Kaistia algarum: one gene and its partners. The protein of the gene in region 1 interacts with the protein of each later gene in a pairwise test. Links are inferred from orthologs where the notes say so. Each region holds a gene or a part of one and is shown in the gene's direction. Other genes may lie near its edges.

Region 1 (4,765 bases):
CAGGCGTGGTCAGCTTGGCATTGGTACGCTCGCCCGGCACAAGATGCACGGCGATGCCGGCCCATTCGGCGATGCTCGCATCGTCGGTGACGGGAATGCCGGCCTCAGCGGCGCGGCGATGCGCATCCAGGATGGCGGCGAAGCGGAAACCCTGCGGCGTCTCGGCGGCATAGAGTCCCTCACGCGCTACGGTGCTTTCGACGACCGGCCCGGCGGTGGCGCGCTTCAGCGTGTCGGTCACGGGGGAGGCGGCCAACGCCGCTTCCTGCTCCTCCAGCGCATCGAGCACGCGGTCGATGAGCGCGGCAGAGGCAAAAGGGCGCACCGCATCATGGATGAGCACATGCTCGGCATCGAGTGCCGTCAGCGCTTCAAGCCCGGCGCGCACGGATTCCTGCCGGCTCGTGCCACCGGAAAGCGGCGGCAGCAGACCTTCAAGGTCGCCGATCGCCTCGTCATAGAGCGCGCGATCATCCGGATGGATGACGACTACGACGCCGCCAATGCGCGGATGGCCCAGGAACAGCTCGGCAGTACGCCGCAAAATGGCCTTTCCGCCGATGTTCCTGTACTGCTTCGGCGTGCCGCCCCCGGCGCGCACGCCGCGACCCGCCGCAACGATCAGGGCGATCACGCGATCGGGCTCAGGTCGGGGCATGGCCGAATTTCCATCTGGCTTGGACGCCGCTGAACCGCGGCGGGGCATGGATCGGAGATTTTGGAGCCTCGTGCAACAAGTCTCTTGCCGTGCCGCAATCCCTGACTAATATGTGGGCAGCCATGACCATGCCTATTCGGTAGTCAATTGATCGAAAACTCAACCTTGCTGCGCCAATTGGCGCAGCCGCTCCGAATCGGAGGCATCGAGATCGCGAACCGGGTTCTGCTCGCGCCGATGTCCGGAGTGTCCGATCGCCCCTTTCGCCGTATCGCAGCGGCGGCCGGCGCAGGCCTTGTGCTGTCGGAAATGGTGGCGAGCGAGGAATTCGCCACCGGCAATCCAGAGAGCGCGATGCGCGCGGAAGCGACGGGCAATTCGCTGCATGTCGTTCAGCTCGCCGGGCGCGAACCACATTGGATGGCCGAGGGCGCACGCGCCGCGGCGGATGCCGGCGCCGACATCATCGACATCAACATGGGTTGCCCCGCCAAGCGGGTGACGACGGGCTATTCCGGCTCGGCGCTGATGCGCGATCTCGATCACGCCATGACGCTGGTGGAGGCCACGGTGGCGGCCAGCCCCGTGCCGGTCACGCTGAAAATGCGCCTCGGCTGGGACGAACGCACCATGAACGCGCCGGAACTGGCGCAGCGCGCCGAAGCGGCGGGGATATCCATGGTGACGGTGCATGGCCGCACGCGCTGCCAGTTCTACAAGGGCAGCGCCGACTGGTCGGCCGTGGCCGCGGTGCGCGCGGCGATTTCGATCCCGCTCATCGTCAATGGCGACATTGCCAGCGTCGAAGACGCGGAGAACGCGCTCAGCCGCTCCGGCGCCGATGGCGTCATGATCGGTCGCGGCGCCTATGGCCGGCCCTGGTTGCCGGGACACATCGCTGAATGGTGCCGCACCGGGCGTATGCCGGAAGCGCCGGAAGGCGAAGAACTCGTGGAACTCATCATCGGCCAATATGAAGAAATGCTGGCTCTGTACGGGCCGATCCTCGGGGTGCGTCAGGCGCGCAAGCACCTCGGCTGGACGATGGAGACCCTGCCCGCCGGGCGGATGGAGGAGACCGCGCGGCTGTCGATCCTGACCGAGACGCGCCCGTCCAACGTCATCGCGCTGGTCCGCCGCCATCTCGGCGAGGCCGCTCTCAGGAGGGCTGCATGAGCGGTTCCTCCGGCATTCCTCGCAAGCCGCCGGAAGGCGGCAGCGCCGCGCTGCTGCTCGATGCCTTGCCACACCCCGTGCTGCTTATCGAGGCAGACGGCCATGTCAGCGAGGCGAACGGCGCTGCACAGGATTTCTTCCAGGTATCGACGGCCATGCTGCGGCGGCAGCCGCTGGCCAATTTCGTGCCTTTCGGCAGTCCTTTGCTCGCATTGATCGACCAGGTGCGGATGCGCGGCTCGGCCGTGAACGAATATCGCGTCGATGTCGGCACCCCCCGCAATGGCGCGGAACGCGTCGTCGACATCTACGCCACGCCGATCCTGGAGCGTCCGAACGCGGTCGTGCTCATGCTGCAGGAACGGACGATGGCGGAGAAGATCGACCGCCAGCTCACCCATCGCGGCGCGGCCCGGTCGGTTACCGGGCTTGCCGCCATGCTGGCACATGAGATCAAGAACCCGCTTTCCGGCATTCGCGGCGCGGCACAGCTGCTCGAATCCTCGGTGGACGACAATGATCGGGCGCTGACGCGGCTGATCACCGACGAGGCCGACCGGATCGTGAAGCTGGTCGACCGCATGGAAGTATTCTCCGACGAGCGGCCGATCGAGCGCACACCTGTCAACATCCATGTCGTGCTCGAACATGTGAAGCGGCTGGCCCAGTCGGGTTTTGCCCGCAACATCCGCATCATCGAGGAGTACGACCCCTCGCTGCCGCCGGTATTCGCTAATCGCGACCAGCTCATCCAGGTATTCCTGAACCTCGTCAAGAACGCGGCCGAGGCGATCGGCGACGACGTGGACGGCGAGATACTGCTCACCACGGCGTTCAAGCCTGGCATCCGTCTCTCCGTTCCTGGTTCTGCCAACCGCGTGACGCTGCCGCTGGAATTCGCGGTCCGCGACAATGGTCCGGGCGTGCCGCCGGAGATCCTGCCGCATCTGTTCGATCCGTTCGTCACGACCAAGACCAACGGCACCGGCCTCGGCCTCGCGTTGGTCGCCAAGATCATCGGTGACCATGGCGGCGTCATCGAATGCGAATCGCAGCAGAACCGAACGACCTTCCGCGTGCTCTTGCCGGCCTATCCGGGCGCAGCACCCACTGACAAGGATGACTGAAATGCCGATCGGCAACATTCTCGTAGCCGATGACGACGCGGCGATCCGAACTGTCCTGAACCAGGCGCTTTCGCGTGCCGGTTATGAAGTTCGTCTCACGTCGAATGCCGCGACGCTCTGGCGCTGGGTGAGCCAGGGCGAAGGCGACCTCGTCATTACCGACGTCATCATGCCGGATGAAAACGCCTTCGACCTGCTGCCCCGCATCAAGCGAGCGCGGCCGGAATTGCCCGTCATCGTCATGAGCGCGCAGAACACGTTCATGACGGCAATCCGCGCCTCCGAGAAGGGCGCCTATGAATATCTGCCCAAGCCGTTCGATCTGAAGGAACTGATCTCGATCGTCGGGCGCGCGCTCGCCGAGCCAAAGCTCCGCCGACAGGATGCGCGCGTCGACGAGGGCGGCGAGAACATTCCGCTCGTCGGCCGCTCGCCGGCGATGCAGGACATCTACCGCGTGCTGGCGCGCCTGATGCAGACCGACCTGACCGTCATGATCTCGGGCGAATCGGGCACCGGCAAGGAGCTCGTGGCCCGCGCACTCCATGATTATGGCAAGCGGCGCACCGGCCCGTTCGTCGCGATCAATATGGCCGCAATCCCGCGCGATTTGATCGAGAGCGAGCTGTTCGGCCATGAGAAGGGTGCCTTCACCGGCGCGCAGGCCCGCTCCTCCGGTCGCTTCGAGCAGGCCGAGGGCGGCACGCTCTTCCTCGACGAAATCGGCGACATGCCGATGGAGGCGCAGACGCGGCTGCTACGCGTCTTGCAGCAGGGCGAATATACGACGGTGGGCGGGCGCACTCCGATCAAAACGGATGTCCGCATCGTGGCGGCGACCAACAAGGACCTGCGGATCCTCATCAACCAGGGCCTTTTCCGCGAGGATCTGTTCTTCCGCCTCAACGTCGTGCCGATCCGTCTGCCGGGGCTGCGCGAGCGTTCCGAGGACATTCCCGATCTCGTGCGCCACTTCTTCACGCTGGTCGAGAAGGAAGGCCTCCCGAACAAGCAGATCGAGCCGGCCGCGGTCGAGCGGTTGAAGCGCTATCGCTGGCCGGGCAATGTGCGCGAACTTGAAAACCTGATCCGCCGCCTCGCCGCGCTCTACCCGCAGGATACGATCACCGAGAACATCATCGAGGCAGAGCTCGACCAGCCGGCGGCCAACCTCTCCCAGCCCGAATCGGCGAATGAGGACACGCTCGCCGGCTCGATGGAACGGCACCTGGCGGCCTATTTCCATGGCTTCGGCGACGGATTGCCGCCTCCCGGCCTCTATCACCGCATCCTGCGCGAGGTGGAATATCCTCTGATCTCGACGGCCCTGGCTGCGACGCGCGGCAACCAGATCAAGGCGGCGGAGCTCCTCGGCGTCAACCGCAACACGCTCAGGAAGAAGATCCGCGACCTCGACGTCCAGGTCATCCGTTCGTCGCGTTGAGTTTGCGGGAAATCAGCAGGCGAAGTGGCTGTTGCCGCTTCGCCACAATGATGTTGCAATTCGGTCTCAGTCTCCGCCGCATGTCGGCCTCCAGACTCAATCGCACATGCTCGTCCGCTGCCGTTGCCCCGGGGTTTTCCGGATGACGGTCGTCGCTGATTCGCCATCGCCGCTCTCGGCCTCCGCCGAGCCGCGCCAGCCGAGGCGTCTTCGCCTGACCGTTCGGGGCGCCGGCTATGTCACGGTGATTCTTGCGCTTTCGAGCGCCTGCGCCTCGCTATTCCTGTTGATGGGGCTGACGCCGATCGAGCCGACCGAGCAGGTCGTGTTCTGGGCCCTGGTCGTCAACGGCTTGCTGAC
Region 2 (4,599 bases), on another replicon or contig:
ATGGTCGGCGGCAGCTCGAAGGTGTGGCGCTCGTCGAGCTGGTCGAGCAGCTGGCGCTTGATCTTGGTGCGCGTCGCCACGTTGAGCTGGCCCTGCATCTGCTCGCGGATCGTCTCGCGGAGCTTTTCCAGCGATTCGATGCCGAACTTCTTCGCCCATTCGTCATCGACCGTGACAGCCACCGGCGAAGAGACTTCCTTGACGACGACGTCGAAGGTCGCGGCCTTGCCGGCGAGCGTCTTGGAACCGTAATCCTCGGGGAAGGTCACGTTCAGCACGCGCTCATCGCCGACCTTGGCGCCGATCAGCTGGTCTTCGAAGCCGGGAATGAAACGGCCCGATCCGATCTGAACCATGCCGTTTTCGTCGGCGCCGCCCTCGAAGGGCTCGCCGTCTATCTTGCCGACATAGGAGATGGTCAGGCGGTCGCCCGTCTCGGCGGCGCCTTCCTTCGGGCTGTACTCGCTCGAATCGCGGGCCAGCTTGTTGACCTCGGTGTCGACTTCCTCATCCGTCACCCCGGCGACCGGACGGTCGATCTTGATGCCGCTCAATTCGCCCAGCGTGAACGCCGGCAGAATCTCATACGTCATCTTGTAGGCAAGATCGCGCTTGCCGGAGAGGATCTCGACGGTCTCGTCCTCGCTCTCGGGCAGCTCGAAGCTCGGCTGCATGGCGGCGCGCTCGCCGCGCTCCTCAAGCGTCTTGCGGGCGTTCTCGTTCAGAACGTCCTGGACGATCTCGGCCATGGCCGACTTGCCGTAGAGGCGCCGCAGATGGGCCGTCGGGACCTTGCCGGGACGGAAGCCGTTGAGCTTCACCTGGCCCCTCATCTCCTCAAGACGAGCAGAGAGACGGCTGTCGAGCTCGGTCGCGGGGACCACGATCTGGATTTCACGTTTCAGGCCCTCGTTGAGGGTCTCGGTCACCTGCATTTTCAGCGCTTTCTCGTATCGGTCCGTTTGTTGGTTGGCGTCTAGCCGGCGCCGTCGTTCTCTTCTTACGCGGGCGCTGGTGCGGGCGGAGGGACTTGAACCCCCATGGCGCGAGCCACTGGAACCTAAATCCAGCGTGTCTACCAGTTCCACCACGCCCGCGACCGCCGACCGCCGGAACAGGCCTTGTGGCCGGACTCTGTCCAAGGCGCCGCCTCTATAGCATCCAAGCCCGCGCGGTCAATCGAAAAGCCGACGGAGGACTTCGGGCAACGCTTCGGGCAGGTCCTCGGCGATGAGTCCCCTACCCCGCATATTGCCCGCCTCGCCATGCAGGAAGACAGCGGCGCTGGCTGCCTCGAAGGCGGGCATGTGCTGCGCCATGAGCCCGCCGATCATGCCGGCAAGGACATCGCCCGAGCCGGCGGTGGCGAGAAAGGGGGGCGCGTTGTCGGCTATGGTTGCCCTGCCATCCGGATGGGCGACCACTGTATCGGCGCCCTTGAGAAGAAGGATGGCGCCCGATCGCCCGGCCGCGGCGCGGGCGCGATCGAGCTTGCCCGGCTCGCCGGCGAGATCGGGGAAGAGACGGGCGAACTCGCCGTCATGCGGCGTCAGCACCACCGGCGCCGAACGCGCCTGGATGGCACGGAAGAGCCGATCGGGAGTGTCGCGGAAGGCCGTGAGCGCGTCAGCGTCGAGCACCAGCGCCGCCTCGGTCGCCAGCGCGGCTTCGATCAGTTCCACGGTGGGCTCGCCCGTCCCCAGCGCCGGGCCGGCAACGACGACGTTGAAGCGCTTGTCGGCGAGCAGGTCGCGCAGGCCGGCGGCACCCTCGATCCGCCGCAGCATGATCGCGGTGAGATGGGCCGCGTTGACGGCAAGCGCGTCGGGCGGCGAGGCGATCGTGACGAGGCCGGCACCCACCCTGAGGCCGGCACGGGCGGCCATGCGCGCGGCGCCGGTGTGGAGCATGCCGCCGGAGACCACGACGAGATGGCCGCGGTCATATTTATGGCCGTCTGTGCGAGCAACGGGAAAGGCCGGCAGCCAAGCCTCCTTGCGGTTCTCGGCGGCGCGGGGCCGTATCCAATCGAGCACGCTGTCCTCAATTCCGATCTGAGCGATCGTCAGCCGGCCGCAATGGGCTCTGCCCGGTATCAGCCGGTGACCTGGCTTGGGCCGGAAGAAGGTGACCGTTTCGTCGGCACGGACGGCGATGCCCAGCACTGCGCCGGTGCGACCGTGAATGCCGCTCGGCAGGTCGACGGCAATGACAGGGGCGGGCGCGGCGTTGATCGCCCCCACCGTCCGCGCCGCCTCGCCTTCCAGATCGCGGTCAAGGCCCGCGCCAAAAAGCGCATCGACGATGATGCCGGCGTTCACAAGATCGAGATCGCCAAGCGGCAGGACGGGACCCGTCCAGTCAGCGGCGGCGAGCGCCGCATCGCCTTTGAGCCGCTCCCGCGCACCAAGCAGGCCGAGCTCGACGCGATAGCCGCGCGCCGCGAGGATGCGGGCTGCGACGAAGCCGTCACCACCATTGTTTCCCGGCCCGCAGGCAATCGCGACGCGGGTGCCGAGCGGGGCGCGGGCGACGACGTCGGCGACGGCCCGTCCGGCCGTCTTCATCAGTTCATAGCCCGCCATTCCGCCGGCGATGGTGCGACGGTCGGCTTCGGCCATTTCGTCGGGCGTCAACAATTCCATGGCTGGCTCAAGCTTGAGGAAAGCACATCGGAGCATAGCCCATGCCGCAACCATGCGGCGACGTAGCTTGGAGATTTGTCGATCTTTTGTGCATTTGCCTATTGATTGCTCCGCGTTCCTCGCGCTTCAGTGGCGCTGGAACAGATCCAGACAGACGATAGCCCAATTTTCCGGCGTTTCGGCGCAGGTAGGTACACGGCTCCATAGTGGCACGGAGCCTGCAAGCAAGCGTGGCGGAAGGCCGGCCGCTCGGCCCTCAGGCAAGCATTCGGAGATGCGGAGGCAATGAAAAAGATCGAAGCGATCATCAAGCCGTTCAAGCTCGATGAAGTGAAGGAAGCGCTGCAGGAAGTCGGCCTCCAGGGTATCACGGTCACGGAAGCCAAGGGCTTCGGGCGCCAGAAGGGCCACACCGAGCTCTATCGCGGCGCGGAATATGTCGTGGATTTCCTCCCCAAGGTGAAGGTCGAGATCGTCCTGGGCGACGACCTCGTCGAGCGGGCCGTCGACGCCATCCGCAAGGCGGCGCAGACGGGCAGGATCGGCGACGGAAAGATCTTCGTCTCCAATATCGAGGAGGCCGTGCGAATCCGTACCGGCGAAAGCGGGCTGGACGCGATCTAGTTCCTTGATTATCACCGGCGCTTGCAGCGTTGGTGCGCCTTTCCTTTCGTGCTGACGGCTGCCATCTTCAGCCTTGATGCCGGCTACGGCACGAGCCATCTGATGGAAGGAAACGCGTTATGAAGACGGCCAAGGACGTCCTGAAACTGATCAAGGATCAGGACGTGAAGTATGTCGACCTGCGCTTCACCGATCCGCGCGGCAAGTGGCAGCATGTCACGTTCGACGTCGGCATGGTCGACGAGGAGATGTTCGCCGAAGGCACTGCCTTCGACGGCTCCTCGATCGCCGGATGGAAGGCGATCAACGAGTCGGACATGACGCTGATTCCCGACCCGGACAGCGCCTTCATTGACCCCTTCTTCGCGCAGACCACACTCGTTCTCGTCGGCGACATCATCGACCCGATCTCCGGCGAGAGCTACAACCGCGATCCGCGCGCGATCGCGAAGAAGTCCGAAGCCTATATGAAGCAGCTGGGCATCGGCGATACGGTCTATTTCGGACCGGAAGCCGAGTTCTTCATCTTCTCGGACGTCAAGTACAAGGTCGATCCGTACAATACCGGCTTCAGGATCGACGATCCCGAACTGCCCACCAATACCGACACGGATTATGATGGCGGCAATCTCGGCCATCACGTGAAGAAGAAGGGCGGCTATTTCCCCGTCCCGCCGATCGACAGCCAGCAGGATCTGCGCGGCGAAATGCTCGCCCAGATGGCCGCGATGGGCGTCGCCGTCGAGAAGCATCATCACGAGGTCGCTTCGGCCCAGCACGAACTCGGCATCAAGTTCGCGCCGCTGACCAAGGTCGCCGACCATCTGCAGATCTACAAATACGCGATCCACAATGTCGCGCAGGCCTATGGCAAGACGGCCACGTTCATGCCGAAGCCGGTGTTCGGCGACAATGGCTCGGGCATGCATTGCCACCAGTCGATCTGGAAGGACGGCAAGCCGGTCTTCGCCGGCAACCAGTACGCCGACCTCTCCGAGACCTGCCTCTATTATATCGGCGGCATCCTGAAGCACGCCAAGGCGCTCAACGCCTTCACCAACCCGTCGACCAACTCCTACAAGCGTCTGGTCCCGGGTTATGAGGCGCCGGTGCTGCTCGCCTATTCGGCGCGCAACCGCTCGGCTTCGGTGCGCATCCCCTACACGACCTCGCCCAAGGCCAAGCGCCTTGAGGTCCGCTTCCCCGACCCGACCGCCAATCCGTATCTCGCCTTCGCGGCGATGCTGATGGCCGGACTCGACGGCATCAAGAACAAGATCCATCCCGGCGAGGCGATGGACAAGAACCTCTACGACCTGCCGCCGAAGGA
Region 3 (4,525 bases), on another replicon or contig:
ATCGGCTCGGCTTCGTCCGCGAGGCGCTCCCAGATGCCGAGCGCTTCCAGCATGTGACGCGCGGACGCGGCGATCGCCGAGGCGCGGCTGTCGCGGGTTCCGGCGCCCAGCGGTGCCGGATCGACCACGGCGACGGCCATCGAAGGTTCGCCCTTACGCAGCGCCAGCGCCAGCGAGAGGCCGACATAGCCGCCGCCGGCGATGACGACGTCGAAGCGCCGCGGTGCGCCCGACGGTTCGTGGGTCTCCTTGGTCATGACGGCATTCCTTGCATCGAGTCGGCTGCCGCGGTCCCGATGGCAGGCGCGAACTGGCCCATTGACTTGACCGGTGCGCCGCCGCATCTGGAGGCGCGGCCGGCCGCCGCTTCCTTTCCGCCGGGCTCCACCGTGACCGACGATCTCCTTTCCATACTGGATCTCGATCCCGTCGACGACAACCGGTTCCGCGGTCGCAGCTTCGATCCGGGCTGGCAGCGCATTTTCGGCGGCCAGGTGCTGGGCCAGGCTCTGATGGCCGCGTCGCGTACCGTAACGGATCGAGCCTGCCATTCGCTGCATGGCTATTTCCTGCGTCTCGGCGACCCGGAGGCCGATATCATCTATGCGGTCGAACGGATCCGCGACGGAGGATCCTTCTCAACACGGCGCGTGCTGGCCGAGCAGCATGGCCAGGTGATCTTCTCGATGGCCGCGTCCTTTCATGCCGAGGAGGAAGGGCTCGAGCACCAGACGTCGATGCCGATGGTGCCGGCACCGGATGCTCTGCCATCCGAGGCGGAGTTCCTCGACGTGCTGCTGCGCGAGGCGCCGAGGACGGCGCATAAGTTCTGGCGACGGCCCCGACCGATCGAGATCCGTCCGGTGGATATCGGCGCCTATATGCGACGGGATGGCTCTGCGTCGGCGCAGGCGGTCTGGATGCGGCCGCGTGTCGAGCTTGGAAGCGATGTCGGGCTTGTGCGGTCCGTCCTCGCCTATGCCTCCGACCTGACCTTGCTCGACACGACGCTGATCGCGCAGGGGCGCTGGGTGTTCGATCCGACGCTGCAGGTGGCCAGCCTCGATCACGCCATGTGGTTTCACCGGCCGTTCCGCTTCGACGACTGGGTGCTCTATGTCAGCGACAGTCCGTCTGCCCATGGCTCGCGCGGTTTCAATCGCGGCAGCCTCTACGAGCGCGGCGGAGCGCTGATCGCTTCCGTCGCGCAGGAAGGCCTCGTGAGGAGCGTCCAGGCGTCCCCTGCTCGCGATTGAGGCGATGCCTAGATATTAGGCGTGTTCGGGGTGTTTTTTTGATCATTTTCTGGTCATCTGCATATTGTATGCACGAGCATCATGGCCAGATCGCTCGTCTGCTGTGGCGATGCAGCCAATAATTGCGCGAAAACACGCCGTGCTGAAATGTCAGGCCCCATCTGGCACGGACTTTGTTAGACGCTAGCCAGCGAAAGGCTTTACGCGCAGCGGGGGCATTTCCGGTCGACCAATCGACGACGGTGCAGAAGTGCCGGAAATAGACGGGAAGATGACATGAAAATCGTTATGGCGATCATCAAGCCATTCAAGCTCGACGAGGTACGCGACGCCCTCACCGCCATTGGCGTGCAGGGACTGACCGTGACGGAAGTGAAGGGGTATGGCCGCCAGAAGGGCCATACCGAGATCTATCGTGGCGCCGAATATGCCGTGAGCTTTCTGCCGAAGCTCAAGGTCGAGATCGCCGTGCCTTCCGGCTCTGTCGATCAGGTCGTGGAAGCGATCAGCGGTGCCGCCAAGACCGGCCAGATCGGCGATGGAAAAATCTTCGTCTATTCGATCGAACAGGCGGTCCGCATCCGCACGGGCGAGACCGATTCCGACGCTCTTTGACGGAGGCAGCGGTTCGTTTCCGCATCGATAGAGATGGTAAGTTGCACAATGTTTGATCGTATCGCCGACTACGCGGCCAACATACGCGAGAAGGGGCTCGGCCTTCCGGGCGCTGGCAGCCGACCGGACGGTCGGACCGAGAGGAGAGGTTCCATGAAGTTCAGAAATGCCCCTTATGCACTGCTCGGCGCGGCAGGTTCGCTGCTGACGCTGACGGCCATGGCCTATGGCCAGGACGCAACACCCGCGGCCGACGCTGCAGCCGCCGCAGCTCCGGCCGTCGCGGCCGCGCCGGTGTTGAACTCCGGCGACACCGCCTGGATGCTGATCTCCTCGGTCCTCGTGCTGATGATGATCGTCCCGGGCCTTGCCCTGTTCTATGGCGGTCTCGTCCGCACCAAGAACATGCTGTCCGTGCTGATGCAGTGCCTGCTGATCGCTTCGATCGTCATGGTCATCTGGGTCTTCTACGGCTACAGCCTCGCCTTCACCGATGGCGGCGGCTTCATCGGCGGCCTGTCCAAGGCCTTCCTGGCGGGCATCACGCCCGACACGCTTTCCGGCACTATTCCGGAATATGTCTTCGTCGTCTTCCAGATGACCTTCGCGGCGATCACCCCGGCGCTCATCGTTGGCGCCTTCGCCGAGCGCATGAAGTTCTCGGCGGTGGTGCTGTTCATGATCCTCTGGGTCACGTTCATCTACCTCCCGGTCGCCCATAGCGTCTGGCAGTCGACCGGCTGGCTGTTCCAGCTCGGCGCCCTCGACTTCGCCGGTGGTACCGTCGTCCACATCAATGCCGGTATTGCGGGCCTCGTCGGCTGTATCCTGGTCGGTAAGCGCATGGGCCTCGGCAAGGATCTGATGCCGCCCCATTCGCTGACCAATTCGATGATCGGCGCCTCCCTGCTGTGGGTCGGCTGGTTCGGCTTCAACGCCGGTTCGGCTCTCTCCGCCGGCTCGGTCGCGGGTCTGGCCACCATCAACACTTTCGTCGCGACCGCCGGTGCGGCGATCGGCTGGGTGTTCATCGAATGGGTCGTCCGCGGCAAGCCGTCCATGCTGGGCGCGATCTCGGGCGTTGTTGCCGGCCTCGTGGCCGTCACGCCGGCTGCCGGCTTCGCCGGTCCGGTCGGCGCCATCTGCCTCGGCTTCGTCGCCTCGATCGTCTGCTTCTTCTTCGTCACCACGGTGAAGAACGCGTTCGGCTATGACGACAGCCTCGACGTCTTCGGCGTCCACGGCATTGGCGGCATCGTCGGCGCCATCGCCACCGGCATTCTGGTCAGCCCGTCGCTCGGCGGTACCGGCATCAAGGACTATGCGATGGGCCATCAGGTCTGGGTGCAGATCCAGGCCGTCTTGTTCACGATCGTCTGGTCCGGCATTGGTTCGGCGATCCTCTACAAGATCGTCGATGTCATCGTCGGCCTCCGCGTGCGCCCCGAAGTCGAGAGCGAAGGCCTCGATATCCAGGAGCATGGCGAGCGCGCCTACCACAGCTGATCGCGAAACGGGGCGCCTCGCGTGCCCCGTCCTCCCAAGCGCGAAAACTGGCCCCGGCTTCCCGCCGGGGCTTTTTCATTTTGGGAGGCTATTCGCCGGGCCCGGAGCTGCCAACCGCCCTTGCCGGACATCGATGGTTAAAGGGGGCTTAACCAAGGGCGGCTAGAGTCGGCGCCTGGAGTTCACCGACGAGGATCGGCATGGCCGGCACCACGAGCGCCGTAAGGCTCGTTTCGCCCTTCGCCCGCTTGAACGACCGCTTGGCGGGCATCCCGCCCGGGCGGCCGCCGATCCTGCTCGGCCTCGGCGAGCCGCAGCATGCGATCCCCGATTTCGTCGGGCCGACCATCGCGGCGCATCTCAGCGAATTCGGCCAGTACCCAGCCATTCGCGGTACCGATGCGTTTCGCCGCACCATCGCCGACTGGCTCGGTCATCGCTATAGCCTCGTTCACGCTATCGACCCGGAACGGATGGTGCTGCCGCTCAACGGCTCGCGTGAGGGGCTGTTCTTCGCGGCGCTTGGCGCGCGCGAACGCACCCGCCGGATCGAACGCCCGATCGTGCTGCTGCCGAACCCGTTCTACCAAGCCTATGCGGCCGGCGCGGAAGCCGCGGGCGCGGAGATCGTCCTGGTGGAGCCGGATGGCGAGCGGACATTGCCCGATCTGGCCACGCTCGGCGAAGACATATTGGCGCGCACCGTCGCGATCTATGTCGCTTCGCCCTCCAACCCGCAGGGCAGCGTCGCGACGCTCGGCGAATGGAAGCGACTGATCGGGACGGCGCGGCAGTACGACATCATGATCTTGGCTGACGAATGCTATTCGGAGATCTACCGGACGGCGCCGCCGCCCGGCGTGCTCGAGGCGGCCGATTCGCTGGGCGATGGCTATGGCAACGTCCTCACGTTCCACTCGCTCTCCAAGCGTTCCAATCTGCCGGGGCTGCGCTGCGGCTTCGCGGCGGGGGATCCGGGCTTCATCGCCGGCTGGACGCGGCTGCGCAACATGGCGGCGCCACAGGTGCCCGGCCCGCTGCAGGCGGTGGCGGTTGCGGCCTATTCCGACGAGAGCCATGTCGCGGCGAACCGCGCGCTCTACAACGAGAAATTCGCGCTGGCCGAGGCAATCCTCGGCGATAGGCTC

Evidence for each region.
Region 2: the proteins of OSH05_RS15030 (region 1) and OSH05_RS00805 interact in binary tests that used the Escherichia coli proteins (3 or more experiments, as listed by UniProt). The link is inferred for Kaistia algarum from one-to-one orthologs.
Region 3: the proteins of OSH05_RS15030 (region 1) and OSH05_RS10910 interact in binary tests that used the Escherichia coli proteins (3 or more experiments, as listed by UniProt). The link is inferred for Kaistia algarum from one-to-one orthologs.

The regions. Positions count from the first base shown.
Region 1 is NZ_JAPKNJ010000002.1:373,870-378,634, reverse strand. Bases 897-3,895 are described here. They hold OSH05_RS15030 (two-component system sensor histidine kinase NtrB), read left to right. Parts: upstream 897-1,830; coding sequence 1,831-2,961; downstream 2,962-3,895. Other genes in these bases: ntrC (nitrogen regulation protein NR(I)), read left to right, coding at 2,963-3,895; dusB (tRNA dihydrouridine synthase DusB), read left to right, coding at 897-1,834. In the rest of the region: OSH05_RS15040 (bifunctional 2-C-methyl-D-erythritol 4-phosphate cytidylyltransferase/2-C-methyl-D-erythritol 2,4-cyclodiphosphate synthase), read right to left, coding at 1-658; more of dusB, read left to right, coding at 896-896; more of ntrC, read left to right, coding at 3,896-4,405; OSH05_RS15020 (sensor histidine kinase NtrY-like), read left to right, coding at 4,548-4,765.
Region 2 is NZ_JAPKNJ010000001.1:161,017-165,615, forward strand. What follows is about bases 1,767-4,599. They hold OSH05_RS00805 (P-II family nitrogen regulator), read left to right. Parts: upstream 1,767-2,930; coding sequence 2,931-3,269; downstream 3,270-4,599. Other genes in these bases: OSH05_RS00800 (NAD(P)H-hydrate dehydratase), read right to left, coding at 1,767-2,645; glnA (type I glutamate--ammonia ligase), read left to right, coding at 3,389-4,599. In the rest of the region: tig (trigger factor), read right to left, coding at 1-935; more of OSH05_RS00800, read right to left, coding at 1,176-1,766. UniProt on the Escherichia coli protein: P-II indirectly controls the transcription of the glutamine synthetase gene (glnA). P-II prevents NR-II-catalyzed conversion of NR-I to NR-I-phosphate, the transcriptional activator of GlnA. When P-II is uridylylated to P-II-UMP, these events are reversed.
Region 3 is NZ_JAPKNJ010000001.1:2,262,196-2,266,720, forward strand. Bases 443-3,201 are described here. They hold OSH05_RS10910 (P-II family nitrogen regulator), read left to right. Parts: upstream 443-1,532; coding sequence 1,533-1,871; downstream 1,872-3,201. Other genes in these bases: OSH05_RS10905 (acyl-CoA thioesterase), read left to right, coding at 443-1,256; OSH05_RS10915 (ammonium transporter), read left to right, coding at 2,025-3,201. Outside these bases: OSH05_RS10900 (ubiquinone biosynthesis hydroxylase), read right to left, coding at 1-257; more of OSH05_RS10905, read left to right, coding at 324-442; more of OSH05_RS10915, read left to right, coding at 3,202-3,377; OSH05_RS10920 (aminotransferase class I/II-fold pyridoxal phosphate-dependent enzyme), read left to right, coding at 3,578-4,525. UniProt on the Escherichia coli protein: Involved in the regulation of nitrogen metabolism. Regulates the activity of its targets by protein-protein interaction in response to the nitrogen status of the cell.